4 regions of the Paenibacillus sp. J2R1T-4 genome follow, and region 1 is predicted to be linked to each of the others. Evidence: riboswitches for the same ligand, from Rfam matches in the RefSeq annotation. Region 1 holds a riboswitch; each other region holds the start of a gene.
What was found. A riboswitch is a leader RNA that binds a small molecule or an ion and turns the genes downstream of it on or off. The one in region 1 is predicted to bind ZMP and ZTP.
Positions count from the first base shown of each region.

Region 2: another riboswitch for ZMP and ZTP. It lies ahead of AC58QD_RS18385 (bifunctional 5,10-methylenetetrahydrofolate dehydrogenase/5,10-methenyltetrahydrofolate cyclohydrolase); the one in region 1 lies ahead of rpiB (ribose 5-phosphate isomerase B).
Region 3: another riboswitch for ZMP and ZTP. It lies ahead of purT (phosphoribosylglycinamide formyltransferase 2); the one in region 1 lies ahead of rpiB (ribose 5-phosphate isomerase B).
Region 4: another riboswitch for ZMP and ZTP. It lies ahead of AC58QD_RS24430 (DJ-1/PfpI family protein); the one in region 1 lies ahead of rpiB (ribose 5-phosphate isomerase B).

Region 1 covers NZ_JCAUBA010000018.1:19,257-24,810, reverse strand. The annotation lists gene wecB (non-hydrolyzing UDP-N-acetylglucosamine 2-epimerase) at 1-405, opposite strand, end outside; gene upp (uracil phosphoribosyltransferase) at 445-1,074, opposite strand; gene glyA (serine hydroxymethyltransferase) at 1,258-2,505, opposite strand; gene AC58QD_RS24565 (TIGR01440 family protein) at 2,544-3,092, opposite strand; gene rpiB (ribose 5-phosphate isomerase B) at 3,089-3,538, opposite strand; ZMP/ZTP riboswitch at 3,666-3,746, opposite strand; gene AC58QD_RS24555 (neutral/alkaline non-lysosomal ceramidase N-terminal domain-containing protein) at 3,924-5,195, shown strand; gene AC58QD_RS24550 (low molecular weight protein arginine phosphatase) at 5,293-5,554, opposite strand, start outside.
Region 2 covers NZ_JCAUBA010000010.1:223,150-228,703, reverse strand. The annotation lists gene AC58QD_RS18400 (CapA family protein) at 1-85, opposite strand, end outside; gene purN (phosphoribosylglycinamide formyltransferase) at 172-774, opposite strand; gene AC58QD_RS18390 (cyclodeaminase/cyclohydrolase family protein) at 1,001-1,645, opposite strand; gene AC58QD_RS18385 (bifunctional 5,10-methylenetetrahydrofolate dehydrogenase/5,10-methenyltetrahydrofolate cyclohydrolase) at 1,638-2,513, opposite strand; ZMP/ZTP riboswitch at 2,615-2,695, opposite strand; gene AC58QD_RS18380 (MFS transporter) at 2,806-4,026, shown strand; gene AC58QD_RS18375 (C39 family peptidase) at 4,087-4,923, opposite strand; gene AC58QD_RS18370 (ArsR/SmtB family transcription factor) at 5,059-5,457, opposite strand; gene AC58QD_RS18365 (SRPBCC family protein) at 5,459-5,554, opposite strand, start outside.
Region 3 covers NZ_JCAUBA010000001.1:130,286-135,839, forward strand. The annotation lists gene AC58QD_RS00600 (SRPBCC domain-containing protein) at 1-139, opposite strand, end outside; gene AC58QD_RS00605 (ArsR/SmtB family transcription factor) at 158-490, opposite strand; gene purT (phosphoribosylglycinamide formyltransferase 2) at 891-2,051, opposite strand; ZMP/ZTP riboswitch at 2,127-2,207, opposite strand; gene AC58QD_RS00615 (ZIP family metal transporter) at 2,362-3,576, opposite strand; gene AC58QD_RS00620 (multicopper oxidase domain-containing protein) at 3,594-4,637, opposite strand; gene AC58QD_RS00625 (SRPBCC family protein) at 4,908-5,363, opposite strand; gene AC58QD_RS00630 (SRPBCC family protein) at 5,408-5,554, opposite strand, start outside.
Region 4 covers NZ_JCAUBA010000017.1:155,353-160,906, reverse strand. The annotation lists gene AC58QD_RS24435 (heparinase II/III domain-containing protein) at 1-2,824, opposite strand, end outside; ZMP/ZTP riboswitch at 3,129-3,209, shown strand; gene AC58QD_RS24430 (DJ-1/PfpI family protein) at 3,278-3,865, shown strand; gene AC58QD_RS24425 (methyl-accepting chemotaxis protein) at 3,959-5,554, shown strand, end outside.

The DNA.
Region 1 (5,554 bases):
TTCGGGATACGGAGAATATTTATTCCACGTGCGCAGTCCAGCCTCTACGTGGCCAACTGCTATTTGTTGAAGAAAAGCAGCGTAGCTGGCAACAAACGAGGTTAATGTGTCCCCATGCACCAGAATGAGGTCTGGTTTGGCCTCTATAAAGACCGGCTCCAAGCCCTGCAGCACACGAATGGTGACTTCGTTTAACGTTTGGCCTGGTTTCATTACATCGAGATCGAAATCGGGCTTAATCTTAAAAATGTCCAAAACCTGATCCAGCATCTCGCGGTGTTGAGCGGTCACACAGACCAGTGACTCTATATGCTCAGTATGTTTCTCCAATTCGAGAATGAGCGGAGCCATCTTGACGGCTTCTGGTCTTGTCCCGAATATAGTCATGATTTTAAGGCGTTTCATTATCCAATTCTCCTTTTCCCATGAGCTTCCAACTTTTATTTATTTGGTACCAAAAAGCCTGTCTCCAGCATCGCCCAGTCCTGGAACGATATAACCGTGATCATCCAAGTAATCATCAATAGCCGCGACATAAATATCCACATCGGGATGTGCTTGCTGAACAGCTTCAATCCCTTCAGGTGCTGCAATTAAACACATCAGTTTAATCTGATTGCATTGCCGGCCCTTCAAGGCATCGATGGCTGCTATAGCAGAGCCGCCAGTAGCGAGCATCGGATCTATCACGATCAGCTCACGCTCTTCCACATCAATAGGAAGCTTGACGTAATATTCAACAGGCTGTAAGGTTTCTGGATCCCGATACAATCCAACATGGCCGACCTTGGCAGCAGGAATCAGCTTCAAGATTCCATCCACCATACCGAGTCCCGCGCGCAGAATAGGAATCAAACCCAGCATGCGTCCGGAGATGATGCGGCACTCCGCCACACTTACTGGTGTTTTTACTTTCACAAGCTCTAAAGGAATATTTCTAGTTATTTCGTAGGCCATCAATGTAGCCACTTCATCCACTAACTCACGGAAATCTTTGGTGGTCGTGTTCTCATCTCGTATGTATGTGAGCTTGTGTTGAATTAAGGGATGGTCACATACGTAAACTTTACTCATGGGGAATCCTCCTACAGCTTTACCGAGGTAACGTTTCTTCGTAAGCATAGACTTTAACTACGTTGAAGGCAAATACCGTCCTATTATAGCATTGTATTTTATGCGTTGCACGATACATTTACACGACAACCTTTTATCAAAAAAAGAGGGTCAGCGTTAGCTGCCCTCTAGTGCTGCAAAAACTTAATACCCAAGGTTCTCGTACATAGGGAATCGGCTAGTCAATTGTTTCACCAAGCCGCGAGCTTCGTTAAGAATAGCCTCATCCTTCGGATTCTTAAGCGTCATGCCAATAATCTTGGCAATTTGCTTCATAGCCTCCGCATCAAAACCGCGGCTTGTCGCTGCAGGGGTACCAATGCGGATTCCGCTTGTTACGAACGGGCTTGTTGGATCGAATGGAATGGCATTCTTGTTCACCGTGACGCCTATTTCATCAAGTACATGCTCCGCATCTTTACCGCTGATGTTGATGTTGCGGAGGTCGACCATCATCAGGTGATTGTCCGTGCCGCCGGATACAACATTCAACCCTTCCGCTGCCAACGCTTCTGCAAGCACTTGCGCATTGCTTATTACATTGCGGCTGTAAGTCGCAAATTCAGGTTGAAGCGCCTCACCGAAAGCGACAGCCTTCGCGGCGATCACATGCATTAGAGGTCCGCCCTGTGTTCCAGGGAATACGGCTTTATCGATCGCTTGCGCCCAGGATTTGCGGCATAGAATCATACCTCCGCGAGGGCCGCGAAGCGTCTTGTGTGTAGTTGTAGTAACAAAATGAGCATGAGGAACCGGGCTTGGATGAAGACCAGAAGCTACCAATCCAGCGATATGCGCCATGTCAACCATGAATAACGCGCCAACATCATTTGCAATTTGGCCAAGCGTTGCAAAATCAATAATACGCGGATACGCACTTGCGCCCGCTACGATCATTCTTGGCTTGTGCTTGAATGCAAGCTTGCGGACTTCATCATAATCAATGCGGAAATCCTTCTCGTTAACACCGTAAGCCACGAAGTTGTATAGCAATCCTGATGCATTGACCGGACTTCCGTGTGTCAAGTGACCACCGTGAGCCAAGTTCATACCCAGAACCGTATCTCCCGGATTAAGAGCGGCCAAATATACGGCTAAATTCGCTTGCGCGCCGGAGTGAGGCTGTACGTTCGCATGCTCTGCACCGAATAGCTCTTTTGCACGATCACGAGCAATGGTCTCTACGATGTCTACATATTCACAGCCGCCATAATAACGTTTTCCCGGGTAGCCTTCCGCATATTTATTCGTCAATACAGTGCCCATGGCCTCCATGACAGCTTCGCTAACAAAGTTCTCAGAGGCAATAAGCTCGATTTTATCTTGCTGGCGGCCTCTCTCCAGTTGAATCGCTTCTAGAATTTTCGGATCCGATTTGCGTAAATTTTCCATTTCAATAATTCCTCCCACAGTATGATGAATGTGTATAATTAAACTTCTTGTTCGACTATATATACAGCTCGCACTCCACCGATCAATCTCGGCCGGGTATAAGCCATCGTAACATGCGCCTGTCCGATTGTACGGATCGAGGGTCGGACTGGAACGGCTACACGACGGAGATGCATCCCGATGAACGTGTCCCCGATATCAAGACCTGCATGCGCTTGAATCGATTCGACCAAACATGGATTAGACAAATGGCGAAAAGCATAAGCAGCCATGGATCCTCCCGCTTGTCTAACCGGCACGGCCGACACTTCCTCAAGCGTAGGGTGCAAGTGAAACAGATCACGCTCAATCACTAGTGCGCGATTCAGATGCTCGCAGCATTGATAGGCGGGCTGGAACCCAACCTCTTGACGGACGTTCTCGACAGCGTGGAAAATCGCCTGCGCCACATCTTCCGTTCCTGCTGTTCCAATATGCTGGCCCACGACTTCACTTGTGCTGGTGCCTATTACGACTATTTGCCCCAGACCGATACCGCCCGCCTGTACAAGCTCGCGTAATACCTGCTCCACTTGTTGAGTAATCATACCGAACGATCTTCCAAGTTTTTGATTTTCTGGATGCGGTTAATATGGCGGGGTCCTTCAGAGAAAGCTGTGTCCAACCATACTTTTATGATTTCAATAGCAACACCCGGACCGATTACCCGCTCCCCCATAGCCAACACATTGGAGTTATTATGCTCTCTTGTAGCTTTGGCCGAGAATAGATCATGCACGAGTGCGCAACGAATACCTTTTACCTTGTTCGCTGCGATCGACATCCCAATCCCAGTACCGCAAATGAGAATGCCTCGGTCTGCTGTGCCTTCTACGACTTGTTCACATACGGGTAAAGCGTAGTCAGGATAGTCAATGGAATCTGCACAATGGCAACCAAAATCCTCGACTTCATGCCCTTCCTTCTTCAGGAACTCGATCACTTCGTCTTTCAACCGGAAACCAGCGTGGTCTGCTCCAATAGCGATTTTCATAGGACTCGTGTCTCCTTCATGCTTTGCGAGAGCAAAGTTATTTCAACTTAGACTTTATGGTACTAGTATAACCGAAAGGAAGGCTAAGATGAAAAAAAGAGCAAACCGACCGTCCGAAAACGTTCGTTGCTCTTGCCCAGGCGACCGGCCGTATGTCTCGATGCTCCATTGGGGTAATCCCCGCTTGTCGCCAGTTACATCGAGTCCAACATCTTGCTTCCATCATACCGCATTCGTGAATCGGTGTAAAGACATGGACATCATATTCAGCCTTAACCAAAAAGTGCAAAATATGTGATCGATATGACAAAGAATTTGGCACCAGAACCGACTATTATGAATATAGGCTGGGTTCATTCTAGGAAAAGAAAGGATGAGGATACATATGAAATGCGGCATGTTCGAAATCGATATTACTCCGACGCTTGGAAGTACGATTCCCGGTTACTTTGAAGACCGAAAGGCTACAGGTATCAAGGACAGACTGTTTGCGAAAGCATGTGTGATTGAATCGGAAGGAAAAGTTCTGGCGCTGCTCGTTCTGGATAGTTTATTCGTCCATCCTTATGTGACGGATGAAGTTAGAAGAAGAGTCCAAGAGGCTGTAGGTATAGCCGGTGCTGCGATCATGATTGCGGCGACTCATACGCATACAGGGGGCCCCGTATTCACTACCACCTTCCTGTCGGCGGATCAGGGTTATTTGGAGTTTCTCGCAGAGCGTGCCACGGAGGCGATCATCACGGCCTATCATGCACGGCAAGAGGCCCGTATAGGTTGCGGCATTGGGCAAGAGGGGGACATCGCCTTTAACCGACGATTCTGGATGAAGGACGGAAGCTTAAAGACCAATCCGGGTATTTTGAACCCCGAGATCGTAAAGCCTGAGGGCCCTATTGACACCGAACTGTTGGTTGTGCGAATGGATGACGCTGCCGGTAATCCCATTGGAATTATAAGTAATTATACTTGCCATACAGATACCGTTGGAGGAACGGAATTTTGCGCTGACTTCCCAGGTGAGCTAAGTGCTGTGCTTAAGGGGACTTACGGAGATTCCTTAGTCAGTCTGTTCTTTATGGGGGCTAGCGGCAATATTAACCATCTGGATGTAAGTGGTAAAATGAGGAGAAAACCAAATTACTATAAGATGATGGGCCGTATTCTAGCAGGGGAAGTCATTAAGGTGAGAGAAAAAATCTCGACAGAAGAGACTTTAGAGATCGAAACGGATCAGCAATATTTCACAATCGATTACCGCCGCCCTGCAGCTGAAGAAGTATTGGATGCCCGCGACATTATGCAGAGTGATTCAGTAACCAATATAGACAAGGCTTTTGCCGCTGAGCTTCTGAATTCGCTTGATTGTGAGACTCAGGCGGATGTTGAGGTCCAAACATTCAAGCTTGGTCCCGTTGCCCTCGTAGGAGTTCCTGCAGAACTATTCGTTGAATTCGGACTGCAGATCAAAGCCCAATCGCAAGCTCCATTCACAATGGTCAATGAATTATGCAGCGGCCATGTTGTGGGATACATATGTCCCCAAGAGGCTATCAATAATGGGGGCTACGAGCCTCGTATTACGAGTAATAGCAGAATACCTGGAGATACGGGGAATCGAATTGTGGAGCGTGCCGTGTCCATGCTGAATAAGTGAGGGATTAAACAAGTCTTTTAGTGGGAGAGGAAGCGGGTTGCTTCCTCTTTGTTGATGAGTAAACCTAAAAGTGTGGGCACAAATCTGCTATGAAGCATTACAATTGTTTTTGCAGCTTAAGAAGCAGGATCCTGAGAGCTTGTTCAATTTCTAAGGCACAAGCTTCGTAATCCTGTAACGAACCGCCGAACGGATCGGCGATATCCGGATCTGGTAACTGGCGCTCCAGCATGTCCAGCCTGCGTAGATCCTCATTGCTTATTTGTTGAGACAAGACTTGCTTAATCTGCAGCTCGGACTCCAATTCTCCTCGCTCTGCCATTAAACTTAATACACGGGGATCATCTTGAACGTATTCT
Region 2 (5,554 bases), on a different contig from region 1:
CTGCATAAGGCACAAATTGTTTACGTCCCCATATACGGGTTTTTTGTTTGCTGTTCTTATGTCTTTCTGTTCTGGATTCTCTCATCTGTAACTCCCCATCGTCGAATATCATAGTCTATTATAGCAGATTTCGATAGATTAGAGGCTACAATACGTTACGTAACAGTTGCATCATTTGTTCTGATAGTTTCCCCGGCAAAGCTTATTAATGGTCTCGACATAAAATTCGCGTTCCCTCTCCTGCACTCTTGCGCTTAGAGTCTCAACCGTATCTCCTGCCAAGACGGGCACTTCACTCTGTGCAATGATCGGTCCCTCATCATACTCTTCATTTACCAGATGAACCGTAATGCCTGTAACCTTCTCGCCTGCTGCCAGAACCGCTTCATGAACAAACATCCCGAACATGCCGTGCCCGCCGAACTTAGGAAGCAAGGAGGGATGCGTATTAACCACCTTATTCGAGTAACGCCCTAATGTCTTTGGACCTAACTTCTTCATATACCCTGCGAGAACAATCCAGTCCGCATCCTGTTCAGATAAGGTTCGCAAGATTGCTTCATCCAGATCCTGCTCGTCCGGATATGCTTTTGAGCTTAAGTGGAAGGCCGGTACATCGTGGAGTCGAGCCCGTTCCAAAGCGTAGGAGCCTGAATTATTGCTGATCACTGCACATACTTGAGCTTCCAGAATACCTGCTTGGCATGCATCAAGAATAGCTTGGACATTCGAACCATTATGTGACGCGAAGAGAGCTATGTTCGGTTTACTCATGAGTAGTTGTGATCTCCAATCTTTTTTGAATAAGCAAGGCGGCACACTCGTAACATTGAGCAAGCTCCTCCCTGGACACTTTTGCAGGATTATGCTCGAACGTGATGTGGAACTTGTCGCCCAGTCGAGATAAATAATCCAGATAGTCATTTTGTTAAGCTTCTCCGAACAAATTACCATAGTATGGATGTTTTGTCTTGCGTTTTATTGGACTATATTTCCGTTCCTATTGCATGATCCGCTGTCTAACCTGTTGGACGATATTGTCCTTCAGTCGCACGATGTCACTTATCAGGCCTTCACTCTTATGTTTATATTCACTGCGCAGCTCAGAAGCCTGCATCGCAGCCAGATTGATGTCCACTGTAAGCAACGCGGATTGAGCTGAAGCCTCGAATAGTAATGCCCCAATTCCTAGATCGGAGATGACGTTCTTATTGGCAAGAGGCGCTAACACTTCCGTTACTCTCAATGCCTCTAGACACACTTCCATCAAACGAAGAGGTATAGAAACAGCTTCCATGGACGCTGTAAGAATTGCTTGCTTGCGTATTTCTTTTTGCTCCTCTGTCACTTGGGGTAATTTCATTGCTGTCATGTACCGCTCAAAGGAAACAATATCTGCCTCGAGTAAATCCTCGCAATCCCTATCCGTTTGTTGTAAATGTCTTAAAGCATCGTCCACTTGTTCTGATATCGAGCTGAACCTCGCACCAGTAGAAAAGTTAGCGGCCATTGCGGCCATGGAAGCACCTAACGCACCTACAAGTGCTGCTATGCTTCCTCCCCCTGGTGTCGGTTTTGCTGCACTCGCTGATTGCAGAAAAGATCGAATACTATGATCCAGCTGCGGCTGATTGGTCTCACTCATCGTTCATTCCTCCCTGCACTTCCATAGTTGCTTTCATTTCGTATGCCTTTAGCACATTTTCGAATAAGATCGCGGTTGTCAGCGATCCCACGCCGCCTGGTGTAGGAGTAAAGGCCGCAATAATCTCACCTACTGAAGCCTCAACATCTCCGACGATTGAACCATCAGGCAGCTCATTGATGCCTGCATCAATAATGACATGACGTTCATGAGTCATTTCTTGGTTGATAATCCCCGGGGAGCCGACCGCTACGAAAACGAGGTCTGCATGTGCTAGGTGATGCTTGATATTCGGTGTTCTAGAATGACAGACAGTGACTGTTGCATTTTCTCGCTGTAATAGATGAAATAGCGGCATCCCGACCGTTTGTCCACGGCCAACTAGAGTTACATTGCGACCCTCTAGTGGATATCCGTAATGTTGGGCCAGCATAATACAAGCTTGTGGTGTTGCAGGTACAAGACCTGGAGCACCTGTGAGCAGTGCCAGCTTATTTGCTGGAGTTACGCCATCTACATCCTTGCAGGGAGACAGCAATTCTGTTATTCGTGCCGTAGCAATATGGCGCGGTAACGGCAGCTCCAGCATGATGCCATGAATGGAACGATCTTCGTTCAATTGTTGAATACAATTAATCAACTCTGTCTCCAAACATGCCGGGCTGAATTCATATAAATGAAATCCAATCCCAAGCCTTTCCGCAATTCGTCGCTTGGCCTGCACATAATAAGCCGAAGCTGGATCGCCTGTTACCAGGAGCACAGCCAGATTAATCGTCTCATTCTTCTGCCGCAGCAGCTCAAGCTTACCTTTTACAATTTCATAACGTTCCTCGGCAACAGCTTTTCCTCGCAATTGAATACTCATTCCTAATCCTCTCCTTCATTGTGTGAGATGATCCAGAAACACAAAAAAAAGCATTCCAAGTTGACGGCTTCCTGCATTAGCAGGCCTCAAGTCAGCTCCAAATACTCTACCCAGGCGAACGGTATTATGACAGTCAGGGCTCCCCCGTGGTACTCCACGCTTCGCCAGTTACCCAGACCGTAATCGTAAGTATGTCTTATGTAATACCCATACAATACCAAATAACTTGTATGATTGTCCATCGTTAATGCTATAATAAAGCATGCATCATGGAACACCTGGAGGCAACTTAATGGCAAACTGGAAACTTAATCTGATCGTACTATGGTTCGGTCAGTTTTTGGTAATGGCTGGAATGACGATGGTTATTCCTTTCTTACCTTTATATATTCAAGAATTGGGCATTACGGATCCGAATAAAGTATCCTTCTGGGCAGGCTTAGTGTTCGCCGGAAACTTCATCACTTCGTTCTTTTTCCAGCCGTTATGGGGAAAGTTAGCCGATCGTTATGGACGTAAGGTGATGCTGCTTCGATCCGGCTTCGGGATGGCTATCGTCATGGCCTTAATGGGACTGGCAGGCAATGTGTGGCACCTACTCTTCTTGCGTATTCTTAACGGCACGATTGCTGGGTACGTCCCGGCGGCTGTTGCCTTAATGTCAGCGACTGCACCTAAGAATCGTATGGGCTTTGCAATGGGGACCCTCCAATCAGGAGGAGTCGCCGGCACGATTCTGGGTCCTTTAATGGGGGGACTGCTAGCAGAGTGGATTGGCTTCCGTCCCATATTCTACATTACGGGCGGATTGCTCTTTATCGCATCGATGTTAGCGTTATTCGTCGTCAAAGAGAACTTCAACCTGGCGGATGCTGCAAGGAAACCAAGTGTCTCGATTATTGCAGGGTTCAAGGAATTAAGCGGGATTCCGCAATTAATGGCGCTTTTCACCGTCACCTTGCTTATTCAATTCTCCTTGTTAAGTTCGATGCCGTTAATGCCATTGTTCGTGCAGGAGCTTCACGGCAAGGGTGAATATCTAGCTTTCTTCGCCGGATTAGTCGGGTCAATTACAGGCATCTCTAATATGATCGCCTCTCCGCTTCTAGGACGATTGGGTGATCGTATTGGGCAAGTCAAAATATTGCTATTCTCATTAATCGGTTCGGCTCTTACATTCATCCCGCAAGCATTGGTGCTGAATGTATGGCAGCTCTTCGCCGTTCGTTTCATGCTCGGGATCTTCATGGGAGGGCTGCTCCCTTCCGTTAATGCGTTAATTCGTAAATTCACGCCTGATGGGATGGAGAGCCGCGCCTATAGTTTCAACAGCAGCTTTCTCAGTCTGGGTAACATGATTGGACCAATCGTTGGGGGAGCATTATCCGCTTTTATAGGCATCCGAGGTATTTTCTATATCGCCAGTGCGCTGTTAGTTGTGAATGCCGTCTGGGTCTATCAGACATTAGTTCGAAAGAAAGACAACCTTCAGAAGGATGTCAGGCGAACTTGATTTGACTTGACTGCACCTGAGCAATTTGTTCTCGGCTAGCCGAAAGCCGGATCAAGCGTCTTACTCTGCGTAAGTCAGCGCTTGACTTCCCATCTGTTCCCAAGCCTCAATGAAGGCTTGTTTCCCTACTTGCTGCCCCTTTCTCGCATCCATAGGGTTATTCAAGTAAACATATTGATCATCAAATCCTACAATCACCACGCAATGTTCATTTAACGAGGCCGATATTTCCTTGCCTTCGGGTGTCAACCAGGTTATCTTTTCATTGGCAGGGTAGAAGGAGTCTGTGTTCCATACAATAACTGGTTTACCTGCGGCAACAATCTTCTCGATTTCAGTAAAATCTTGTCCGCTTAAAATAAGCGCGCCAGGCTCGTATAAGGCTTCCAGTGTCTCAGCAATCGGATTTACATAAACCCCATATCCCATCGTATTGCCTGTAATATCTCCCACGAATCCCGCATCGGGATCCCCCCATACCTGAATTTCACCATTTTCACCCTTTTCTATTGGTGTAGGATCCACAGGCAGAAGGCCGATAAGATCCATCTTATCGACAGGAATTTGCATGAAATTCAGCAGCATCGCAAGACTGGTAATCTCGCAGCCGTTATATAATTCTGGAAACTGATTCATTGCAGGTACATCAATAATATTGCTTGGAATCTGATAATCTGCAGCCTCCGTAATAGTCGTCTCGAATATCGCAGTATTCTCTGTGTGGCCAAAGGGGATATAAGGAACTTCATTAACAAGCGATGTATTCTCCATATGGCTGAAATAGATCCCCGCCTCTTGCTGTCTTTCTTCTCCTAGATAGGGGTATCTGATCAACAGCCAAATGAGAGTAAGAACTCCTATTAAGAGACTCATGGATTTGATCTTCATCTTCATCATACTCACCTCCGTCAAACATAACTAACAGTACTATATCTAATTACTCTTCATTAAACTTTTAAGGCCAGCATAATCACATACACGCTTCCTCTACTATAAAACAAAAGAGGCCCGTAATGGACCTCTTTAATTAATTTATTCAATTGTTGCCTTCCGTTTCGGTTCCATCTTATCTACCAACTCTAACGAGGCCAATGGATCACGATCTTCCGACTCGTCAGATTCTATAAACCTCCTTAGAGCTTCCATCTTATTATCCCAAAACCGGTCAAAGAAGGCTAACCAACGTTTCAGCTCCAGCAGGGGATCAGGATCCAATCGATATCGGGTCTCCCTACCTACCTTCCTTTCCTTAACAAGCCCCGCTTCAGCCAGTATGCGGAGATGCTTGGACACCGCTGTACGAGTCATCGAGTAATGTCCGCTTATTATCGTGACAGGCATCTCTTTATCGACCAGTAGTCTCAGCAAGCTGCGGCGGGTTGGATCAGCAATGGCCTGGAAGACATCATGCTTCTGCACAGGCGCTGCCATCTCAGGCTTCGACATAGTTGCGAAGAGCCACCGTCAGGCCGCTCCAGCCACCAGACATTTTCTCACGCACAATCGCATGTGACTCGCCGAATTCAGT
Region 3 (5,554 bases), on a different contig from region 1:
TCCATCCACGAGGCCCCCACCAGTGTTTCAGATGCTCAGCCTCTGAGAATGCTTTGAATACGAGCTCGCGCGGAGCATCAAATACACGCTCCAAAATAATTTCCTGTCCCTCTACCTTGACACTCATTTTGTTCGACATTGAAAGTTCCTCCTGAAATTAGTTATTAGTTTTGTTTGTCTTCGATTGAAGCTTCTGCAAATAATTCTCCAGATTGTCGAATCGTTCATTCAATACACTTCTGTAGGTTTTAAGCCAAGCGTCCAGTGCTTGGAACTGCTCCAATCGGAGCTTGTAGTTCCGGCGATTGGCGACAGCTTGTACCTCGACAAGCCCAGCCTCCAACAGGACACGCAGATGCTTCGAAGCCTGAGGCTGACGGAGTTGAAGACGATCGGCGATATCCCCTACTGTCAATGGACCGTCAAGCAGGAGCTCTACAATACGTAAACGGTTGGGTTCGGCAAGTGCACTAAATGTTGTTATATCCATGATTCGGATGTTCCTTTAATGGATCCGTTATTACAAAGGGTACGGCGCGGGCTATACTTCCAATTTCAGTCATCTCAGGCCACCTCAATTCGCTTGTTATTTACCGTACTCACAAACACAATATACCATTCAAGGAATATTCCTGTCAATGAATATTATAAAAAAAATGTTTTGTACTCGAATGAGCTAAGCTTTGCATAATTAACATCTCACCCGTAAGCAGAGAAGACCACCGATTGATGTCGGCGGTGTATATACTTATCAGCATTTTCAATCAACATAAAAAAGGAGCCGCCACAAGGCAACTCCTAGACTATTGTTACTCATTTGTTAAAAAAGGAAGAATCGGTTTCATCAAGCTTGTGTCCTTTGAGAAATCTTCACTTCACATAGCGTAAATCTATGCTTCGTCAACGCTAAGCTTCTTCAATGCCTGAGTCGCGCGATCACGTGCCTCCTCGACCGTGGAGCCCGAAGATAATGCTACAGCCATGCGCCGTCCTTCCTTCGTGACAGGTTTGCCGAAGATACGCAACTGGGTGTTTGGAACGGACAGCGCCTGGTCCACTCCATTTATGCGATAGTTTTCCAACTCACGTCCCACTTTCAGCGGGCGACTGGCGCCCGGCGTGATCAACACGATCTCCGGGACCGGATACCCCAGTATAGCGCGGACGTGTATCGCGAATTCGGAAAGATTTTGCGTCACCAACGTCACTAACCCCGTATCGTGAGGCCGTGGTGAAACTTCGCTGAAGTACACCTTGTCCTCAGTCAGGAATAGCTCTACACCGAACAGACCATATCCGCCAAGCTCGTCCGTAATCGACTTCGCGATATGCTTCGCTTCTTCGATCTGGCGATCTGTCATCTCATGGGGCTGCCAGGATTCGATGTAATCCCCGCTTTCCTGAATATGCCCGATTGGAGCGCAGAAGCTCGTCCCGCTCACCGAACGAACCGTCAGCAGCGTTATCTCCGACTGGAAGTTAATAAATTCTTCGATTATAACGCGCCCGTTCTGTACTCGCCCGCCTTCCATTGCGATATTCCAGCACTGCTCAGAGTCCCTCTCTTCACGACAAACGCTCTGCCCTTTTCCCGATGAACTCATGAGAGGCTTGACGACGCAAGGGTAGCCCGTCTCCTTCACGGCTTGTAAGAATTGCTCGTACGTATCGGCGAATTTGTAGCCGGCCGTACGCAGCCCCAGCTTTTCTGAGGCAAGCCGACGAATCCCTTCGCGATCCATCGTAAGCTTCGCTGCCCGGGCTGTAGGGATAACGCGATACCCTTCTGCCTCTAATTTCACTAGTTCTGAAGTTGCTAAAGCCTCTATCTCAGGTACAATGAGGTCCGGCTTCTCCTTTTCGATAATTTCCCGCAGTTGCTCCTGATCCAGCATATCGATTACGTAACTGCGGTGGGCGACCTGCATGGCAGGTGCATGCGCATAGCGGTCTACTGCAACTGTCTCCACGCCTAAGCGTTGAGCTTCTATGATGACTTCCTTTCCCAATTCTCCTGAGCCCAACAACATTATTTTTTTTGTACTAAACATCGGTTCGTCCCTCAATTCATCCTATTTTTGTACATCTCGCGAAGAAAAATAAAAGAGGTAAGGAAAAAATCTCCTTACCTTTGCCCAGGCGTACGGCTTATTCGATCTATGTGCTCCCTCATGGTTCCCCATGCTCCGCCAGTCACACACAAATATTTAAGTTGTTAGGTAGATCATACTGAAATCTTTGGAGAATTGCAATATCGCTTCACACTTTCAAAGGCTTGGTAGAAAATCAATTTGCATCCTTAGGAAGTATTCGTACACTCATGAGATACTCCATGACTCTCTATCTATTAACGGCTCCATTCTAAAATTTCACAAGCATCGCCGTCGCATACATAAACAAGATACCGACAGTTACTCCACTGAAATTAAGCCATGAAACTGCAGCATAACCCTTTTCGGCAGATTCTTTCCATATCATTTTAGAGATAACGACAATTACCTGCAGGATAGCCCCTGCGCCAATTCCAAAGAAAAGTGCTGCAAAGGTTGGATTAAACAAAAATCCGCCTGTCCACGTTCCTAGGATTGCCGGTGCACCGGCGATGAGGGCAAGTAATGCGAATGTTCGCCAGGTCGGTCGATCTTTAAGTAATGGAGCCGCAATACCTACTCCTTCGGTTATGTTATGGAGTGTAAACCCTATGATCAGGAATGTTCCAAGAGCTGCTTCTCCGACAGCAAATGCAACGCCTATTGCAAGTCCTTCTCCAAAATTGTGTAGTCCGATCCCTGTTGCAAGCTTATAGGATATTTGTTTCCCCTCTGCCCCGTTTTTCAACTTGCGTTCATTCATTTGATCAACTGCTATCAAGAATAAGAAACTGAGTAATGCACCAAACCAGACTAGACCTGTGCCCTGAAATACTCCAGGAGCAGCCCCTGCCATTTCAAATCCTTCTTCAATCGTATCCACGAACAAGAAAACTAATAACCCGACTGTAAATGCAAGGATCGCCTGCATCCCTTTAGATGAGAATCTCCTCATAAAGGGAAACCATAACAGACCGAGCCCAACAGGAATGACTCCCACATAAAATCCAATTAAAGCATACTGTAAAAATCGTCCAGCCTCGGCCACAGGTGTTTTGGTTGCAGCAGCCACTTCACCCACGAAGATGAGCCCGTTACTAGTAATGAATTTGATTTCATGCGGATCCCCTTCTACCCAGGGGTAAGGGATGGAGACTGTACTTGAATCGAAACGTCCTAATTTGTCACTAGGTTCAAAGGTTGCATTCCAAAAAGAACCGTCTACTACGACTTGTGCAATCGTGACCTCTTCTGGACCAGAATTCAGCACTTTTACAACAAAACCATCATCCGTGAGTTTAATTTTCTCGATGTTTAGTACTTCAATAGGTGCAGCTGGTTCATTCTTGACCCCCGTCCCCAACATGGCAATTGCGGTAATTAGGGCAATCAACAGGATAGCAGGTAATACAGCCCACAGGATTAGTTTTCCATTAGATTTACTCATCCTTGGATTATTCGTTAAATTTGTTTGTAAGTCGCTCATGATAGATAACCTCCTCTCTATTCAGCTTGGAAAAAGCCCATCCAACCTAGTTCGGCAAACTCACTCTGATGCGCATGAAACATGTAACGGCCGGGAATCGGAAATACAATTTCAAGAATACCTCTTTCGCCCTGGCACTGCATAATGGTATCGGTAAAATTAGGACGCGCTTCCGGATCTGCTCCCGTCGGATAATAGTTAAAATAATTGGAGTGCAAATGGAAGGAATTGATCAAATCGAACTCGGTTAAATTGCTTAAGTATATACGGACAAGTTCCCCAGCTTTCACCTTAATCGGCTCTTGTTGATAGGCAAATGCATAGCCATTCACGGTATAAACCTCGTTTTCCCCATCTAGATCAAGGTCAAAACCATTCATCACCATATTGAATTCTTTTGCTGCAGCTCTTGGTTTCTTGGGATCAATAATGAAGTTTCCATATAGTCCCTTGTGAATGTGTCGTGCGAGCGGTGCCACATGGCAATGGTATACTTGCATACCTGCCGGCTTAGCCTCGAATTCATAAGTAAAAGATTTCCCGGGCATAATGGCTTCCAGCCCATCCATCTCAGTAGGGTGGATGCCGTGGAAGTGTATGGAATGGGGGTGACTCGAAGCGTTGTTGAATCGAATTCTCACAATATCCCCTTCCGTGCAGCGAATCGTAGGTCCTGGAATTGTTCCGTTGTACGTCCAACCAGGAAATGTAATGCCCTTGGCAATTTCTACAACTTCCTCGTAGGACGTAATGTCGTATTCACGAACCGTCTTTCCGTCTGGTGTTCGGCTGACCTTCCCATAATCGAACTTGGTCAACGCCTCACGCGCCTTTTTCAACCCTTCGGTCACATCGGTTCCTGGATCATACCCATGTTTCATCCCCGCGTGAAGTTGTTCACCAAGAGCTTGATGTACATCATGTTTAGTCATCGCCATGGCCGGTTGTTGAAACCAAGAACCGGGATTTAACAGCGAGCTTCCGATAAAAGCAAATGCTCCTGCCGCTCCTATTTTGAGAACATTCCTACGTGTGACTTTCTTCTCACCCTTCAGAGACATTAGTCTTACGACCTCCTTATTGATAATTGGCATCTGGTTTGTTCCCGTGCAATAATATTGGTCAAAGTAAACATATTGTCCAAAAAAAATATATTTGCTAATAGGACAAAATGTTTCCCGAAGGAAAAACTGACTAAATTAAATATACGCCTGGACCCACTTTTTGTAAACGGGTCTATAAAAATAATTATTAGGTCATGTCCTCCTACAATTGAAAACCGCCCAGACATTGTTGTCTGGGCGGCACATATCGACTCATCTTTTTCTCCGTTAAAATTCCTCATTACTTTCAACAACATTTTTGACTCGTTCAAGAAATTTAACTACCACCTTTTCAGTTGCAAATAATAAGAATAATTTTACGAACCATTTTAAAGGATGATTAGTTACTGTGTATTTAACCCTCGTTGTATTTTCATTAATTTGATTTAATTCATATAAAGCTGTTATCTCAAACATGTTTGCAAGTGTAAAGCCAATACGCAACCTTTTGTTCGTTGGATCATCCAAATATTCTAAAGTTGTAACATCATATTCCTGAGTGCGGTTTCCTTCTTTATATTTCTGGCGATATACACTTCCGACGACTTCCGGAGTTACTTTGATTGGTTTGTATTCAACAACCTGCGGCATGATTTTCTGCATATTTGCTAATGAACCATCAAACAGCTTCCAGACTCGTTCGATTGGGGCATTTATCGTAATTTCCCTTGTCCATTTTTTCACCACTAAGACCCCTTTTATTGAGCAATATATGTCGATTCTTAACGTTAAACGTGGGCGTCCGGATCCTTATCCGATACGAGATTCAAGGCAATGCCGTGCTCAAGAAACGCCTTTAGCCCGCAGAGAACAATTGTAAATCCTTCTGTTGAATCTATAGCTTGCTTTACGATGTCATCCCCATTTCCCTTAAA
Region 4 (5,554 bases), on a different contig from region 1:
AGTTCTCATCCCCCAATTCTCGTGAGAATTCACGGACCGTTCCAGTTAGAGCAGGCACAGCTGCATCAATAACCGGATTATGCAAGCGCCCTATACGGCTCCCATTGGCAACAAAAGCATACACCGGTTCTCCTCCATACTCCGAATATAAGCCAACCGTTCCTTGGAATGAAATCCGCTCATCGACAATGATCTCGGCCTGAGGGTCCAGAGAGTGGACATAATAATCGACTCTGCCATCTTTAAGCTCTATTTTAAGAGAAACCGCTTCATCCGTCATTGTTGGATTCGTCATGCTTCTGACACCGACACGGGTAATCGAATGAAGCAATCTTTCTGCCTTATAGGGTTCGATGACGGAAACGAATCGGCTTAATTCCTCCTCGTTAGCTGCCTGCTTATTCACAAGCAAATATCGCAGACGTTCCGGGTTACCCGGGCGATTCGCAGACGGATGACCATCCGCTAATGCAGCTTCATCGGCTTGGGTAAGCATAGTTAGTCGAATATGAATGTCCTCGGCAGCCGATTCGTTCAACACACCCCACGTGTCACGAATTGTCCAGTCTACAGAAAATTGTGCTGGAGGCGATGCATCCCGCACCACATCGGATAAATAATGAAATCCGCTGCCATTATATTGCTGCAGCTTCAAGGCCGGATCAGCGTCGTAAGGCTCCCCATATTGCACATCGGCTCCAGCAAATGTCCCGCTCCTTTGCTGCACCAGATTCAATCCCTCTGTCTCCACAGCTCCATCTGCTCCATGGAACACATAGTGATGTTCTTTGCCGCCTTTTACTGCGAAATTATCAATCACATAAGAATGCTTATCATCTATTCGAATCAGAGCTGCGCATCTTCGGTAGATCGCAGTATTCGAATACACATTGGCTGCATCTGCCTCGAATACTTGCACATCCCCTTTTCCAATAAAAAGAAGGGATTGTCCTATAATCGACTCATTCTGTTTGCTGCGATCGACGGTTACGGTGTTATGCGCAACCGTGCTGCGATCCCAATGGTGGGTTTTCTGATGAATATTATCACATTTCTCTGGATAACCGAGCTCAGGTGCCAGATCAAGCCCGAAAGCATACAGCCCTATATTCAACGTATCCCTATGTCCGTGACCGAAATTACGTCCATGATACATCCATAGTGCGCGTTGGTCATCTCCCGCCCCATCTCTCATTACACCAAGACCATAATTGGCCAGATGCAAGCTTTCTTGATGGAATAGACCTGCTTCCTCAACCGTATCCTTAATGTCCTTAAGTATACGTTCCGGATCAGGGGAGAAAAGTCCACCGCGTATACGCTCCAATCTGTTCCCGCACAGCAGCACAGCAAGCTGGGCATAGATTGGTTCACCGGTCTTCTCGAACAGCTGCACCACATCATCCAGCTTATACAAAAGATTAGGATTCCCGGCAGAATCGCTGTCCCCAACCTGCGGCATGTATCGATCTATCATGATTAACCCTGCATGCGCGCGTAACATCTGCCTGAACTTGGCATTTCGATAAAAATCACCTTGCGGATACCGGTCATAGCCGAACATAATATCTGCTACTTGTTTGTAGGCATTAACCCAGATGTTGTTATACAAAGGAGCAGCTTCATCGCCAAAGCCATCCCTGTCAACGTCACACACCAGAGCATGCAGCATATTGCCCCCTGTTATCGCCCATCCACCTGCTTCCGGCGGAATAGCTTTCCCTTCTCGGAACACAAAATCCAGCCATTCCTCCGTCGTCCCTGGCTCATCAAGCACAATTGCAGCGAGCGCGAGTGCATTCTGGTGCATCCCATGGTTTCCTCTGATCTGTGCTTTCTTCACTCCCTCAAACACTTGTCTCAGGATTCCGTCCTCGATATTCGTGCGAATCAGTTCCATGGTGGATTTAGTGTTGGATAGTTTGTATTTCGCAGCTTTGGCAGCCAGGAAATCGAGCACTTCCGAACTCTCTATCAACGCAGGATAGAATGCATCGTAAGCGCTAACAAACGATTGAACAATAGAAGTCTCCCATATGCTTCCGACTGTTTTGCCTTGACCTGTCATCCCATGCGAATTCAGGAAACCATTCTCCCAAGAGAACACCCCTGTGTCCAGTTCAGGGTACAAATCCGCTACTCTGTCAAGCAGCACGATTCCTGCCTGGGCATATTTCAGCTCCCCGCTATATAGATAGGCATCTCGCAATTGAAGAATAGCCGTTTCTACCATTCCACCGTGCGCCCAAGGATACTTCGAAGTCGGGAAGAGATTCCCGTTCACATCTATCATTCGGATCCATATTTTCCAATGAGAGTAGAAGGCAATAAAAGTCCACTGCTCACCTGCCTCGTCCTTCCAGCCATATCCGTCATCAACACCCCAGCTCTCGTCACGATCCGGGTACAGTCTATTAACCAGATACTTCTTATCCCCTCGTCCTGGCTGAAAAATACCATTTTCATCCTTAGCACTCTCATAGTAAGCAGCGAAATCATTGGAAGGAAATACAGACTGACAGCTGGGACAAGTCAGCTTCCATGGTTGCTCCAATGTATCGGCTACCCACGGCCACCGACCATAAGCATGATGAGCATCTCCGCATATCGGGCAGCCTAATTTCTGATTCACCGCATAGCTGCGGGGGATCGTTTGGGGGGCAGGTAAATTCCACAGCTGCTCCCACCCGAGATCGATATAGACGTCCGCCTTAGAAACAGCTTCATCCAGCTCCAGCTTCGCCCAATCATACTTGGCAACATTACGCCTTACGCTGCTTACTTTTTCAGGTGTGTAGTAGGTGCTTCTTTGTTTGACACTCATCCGTGATCCCGCCTTTGCATCAAAGAAATAAGAACGATTAGGCCTAATGCTGTCATCATAACATAATGTAAAGCTTTAAAGTGACATAGTTATATAGGACTAACAAAATCCGCTGTCGAAACACTTATTTCCTGGGAAATATGTCGACTTGCACTTTTACGACTCAACTGCTGGCGTTATAAAGACTGGAAAAAGAGCAGAACCGCTGCTGCCATTACAGCACAGTTGAAAAAGATACAGGATGTTACTTGAAATCCATTGTTGAAAATATTCAGAATATTGGATAAAATAGACCCAACTGAAACAATCGCTGTGCAACTGGCGGAACATGGTGAACCATGGGGGAGCGCAGCGGAATCGAATGCCGGACGCCTGGGCGAGTGCTTGATCGAGAGATCAATGCGCTCTTTTTTCGTTTTCAGCAAACTATATTTCCGAAGGAGAGGGTACGGGATGAAAATCGCTTTTGTATTATTTGATCGAGTGACGGCTTTGGATTTTGTAGGTTTCTATGACGCTATTACGAGGTTACGATTCCTGAAACTGATGGATGATGTTACTTGGGATCTATGCGCTGATCGGGAAACGGTCAGGGATGAGCGGGGTTTGACGATCCATGCAGGGCTCGTGTTGCCGGATTTGTCCGGGTATGATCTTGTCTTCGTTCCCGGGGGCCCAGGTACAAGGGAGCTCATGTTCGATGCCGAGTTCATCAAGTGGCTGCAGACGGCGGCTGGGGCGAAGATGCTGGTTTCGGTTTGCACAGGGGCTTTGTTACTGGGAGCAGCTGGATTTCTGGAAGGAAAACGGGCAACAACGAATCTGCACGCATACGAGCTGTTAGCTCCCTACTGCCAGGAGGTTCTGAAGGAGAGAATTGTGAGAGACGGCAATGTATATACAGGTGCAGGTGTAGCGACATCAATCGACTTGGGTCTCTATGTTGTTGAGCGTTTGTGCGGAGCTGATGCCGCAAGAAAAGTTCAAGTGAGTATGGATTATCCGTATTATGAAGCGGGAAAGCAAGTTGCAGACAATTAATCGACATATTTTGACTCTCATAGGTAAAAGGAATCATGTTATAATCTTCAGGACCATGAAATTACATATTATTACATCCAGGAGGTACTGAAGGTGTTGAGTTTACATTCACTCAAGCATAAGATCATTTGGCCGGTGTTGATAGTCATCAGTCTCGTCACAATATCGATGGCATGGTTCATATACGGGCAAACCGCGGACAGTATGAAGAGCAAAGGCTTCGCTACCCTTGAAGTGACGAAGATCGGAATCGAAAACGCATTGATCGCGCGCAAAACCGCAGAAGATGTGATGGAGAAGGAAATGGTCAGCCAAGCTGTGCTGCTGTCCTTGTTAGTCGAAAAAGGTCTGCCCTTCGATCAGGTGGCCGCACTTTCGAGGAAAGGGCAGATCGATGATATCTGGATAACGGACGGTCAAGGTAATACGATCCTTACGAATGCGGGACCCGATGTAAAATTTAATTTTTCCGCCGATCCCAAGCAACAAGCCTATGAATTTATGGATCTTATCTCTAAGAAAAAAGAAGTGGTAGTCCAGCCAGCACAACCTCGTACGATTGATCCGAAAGTATACAAATATGTGGGGGTGGGCGGTTGGAGCATCCCGCGAATCGTACAAGTCGGACGTGACGGCGCCAAACTGACAGAGCTCGAAGACCGAATTGGTCCAAAGCCGATCATTCAGCAATTGAAGGAACGTGTCGGGGACGAGGTTCTGTACATAGGCATTGTTCAGGCTGACGGTAAGCTGGCCTTTTCTAGTGACGATGCAGTTAAACAAGTGGACGGTGCCTTAGGAACGCTGGTTCAAAATACTACGCAGGGCCAAAAAGACTTAATTACCTCTGCTACATACGAAGGCCATAAAGTATTGTACTATGCTTCTGCTCTAAGCAACGGTCAAATTCTGGTCCTTGCGATTTCCACTGAAGTGCTGAATCGAGTCTTATGGACGACGATTGTGTCTGTGCTGCTAGCTTTATTGATTAGCGGCGGAACGATATTCATAATCGTGGGCCGTCAGTTCAAACGGTTGGATGAATTGAAAAACTCGATGAACGGTCTTAGTCAAGGGGAAGGAGATCTGACCCAACGCTTGCCTGTCACGTCTCGAGATGAGATCGGTGAGCTATCAAGAGCTATGAATCGGTTTGTGGAGAAGATACAATCCATCGTGAAGGAAGTCAAAAGCTCGACTGTAAGCAGCAAGCTAGGAACCGACGATATTCATCGGATCTCGGGGGAGACCAAAGAAATCGCGCGTGAGATGAATTCCACGATGGAGCAAGTCGCAACCGGAGCATCGAGGCAAGCCGAAGATGTCGAGCATGGCATGATCGGTATACATGAGCTCGCTAGGATTATTGATGACTATCGTCAACAAACAGCATCCTTAAGCGATAGCAACCACAGCCTGCAGAACAAACAGGAGGACGGCACCCACGCTGTCGAAGGCTTGCTGCAGTCGATCTCAGAGAATGCCCGTATCGTTGCTGAGACGGGACATAATCTGGACCTGCTGCGCAAAGATATTGATGCTGTTAATGAAATGGCCAACACCATTACGACAATATCGCAGCAGACGAGCCTCCTCGCTCTGAATGCTTCGATAGAAGCCGCACGAGCCGGTGAGCACGGCAAAGGCTTCTCTGTCGTAGCGGCCGAAGTCAGGAAGCTGTCCGAACAG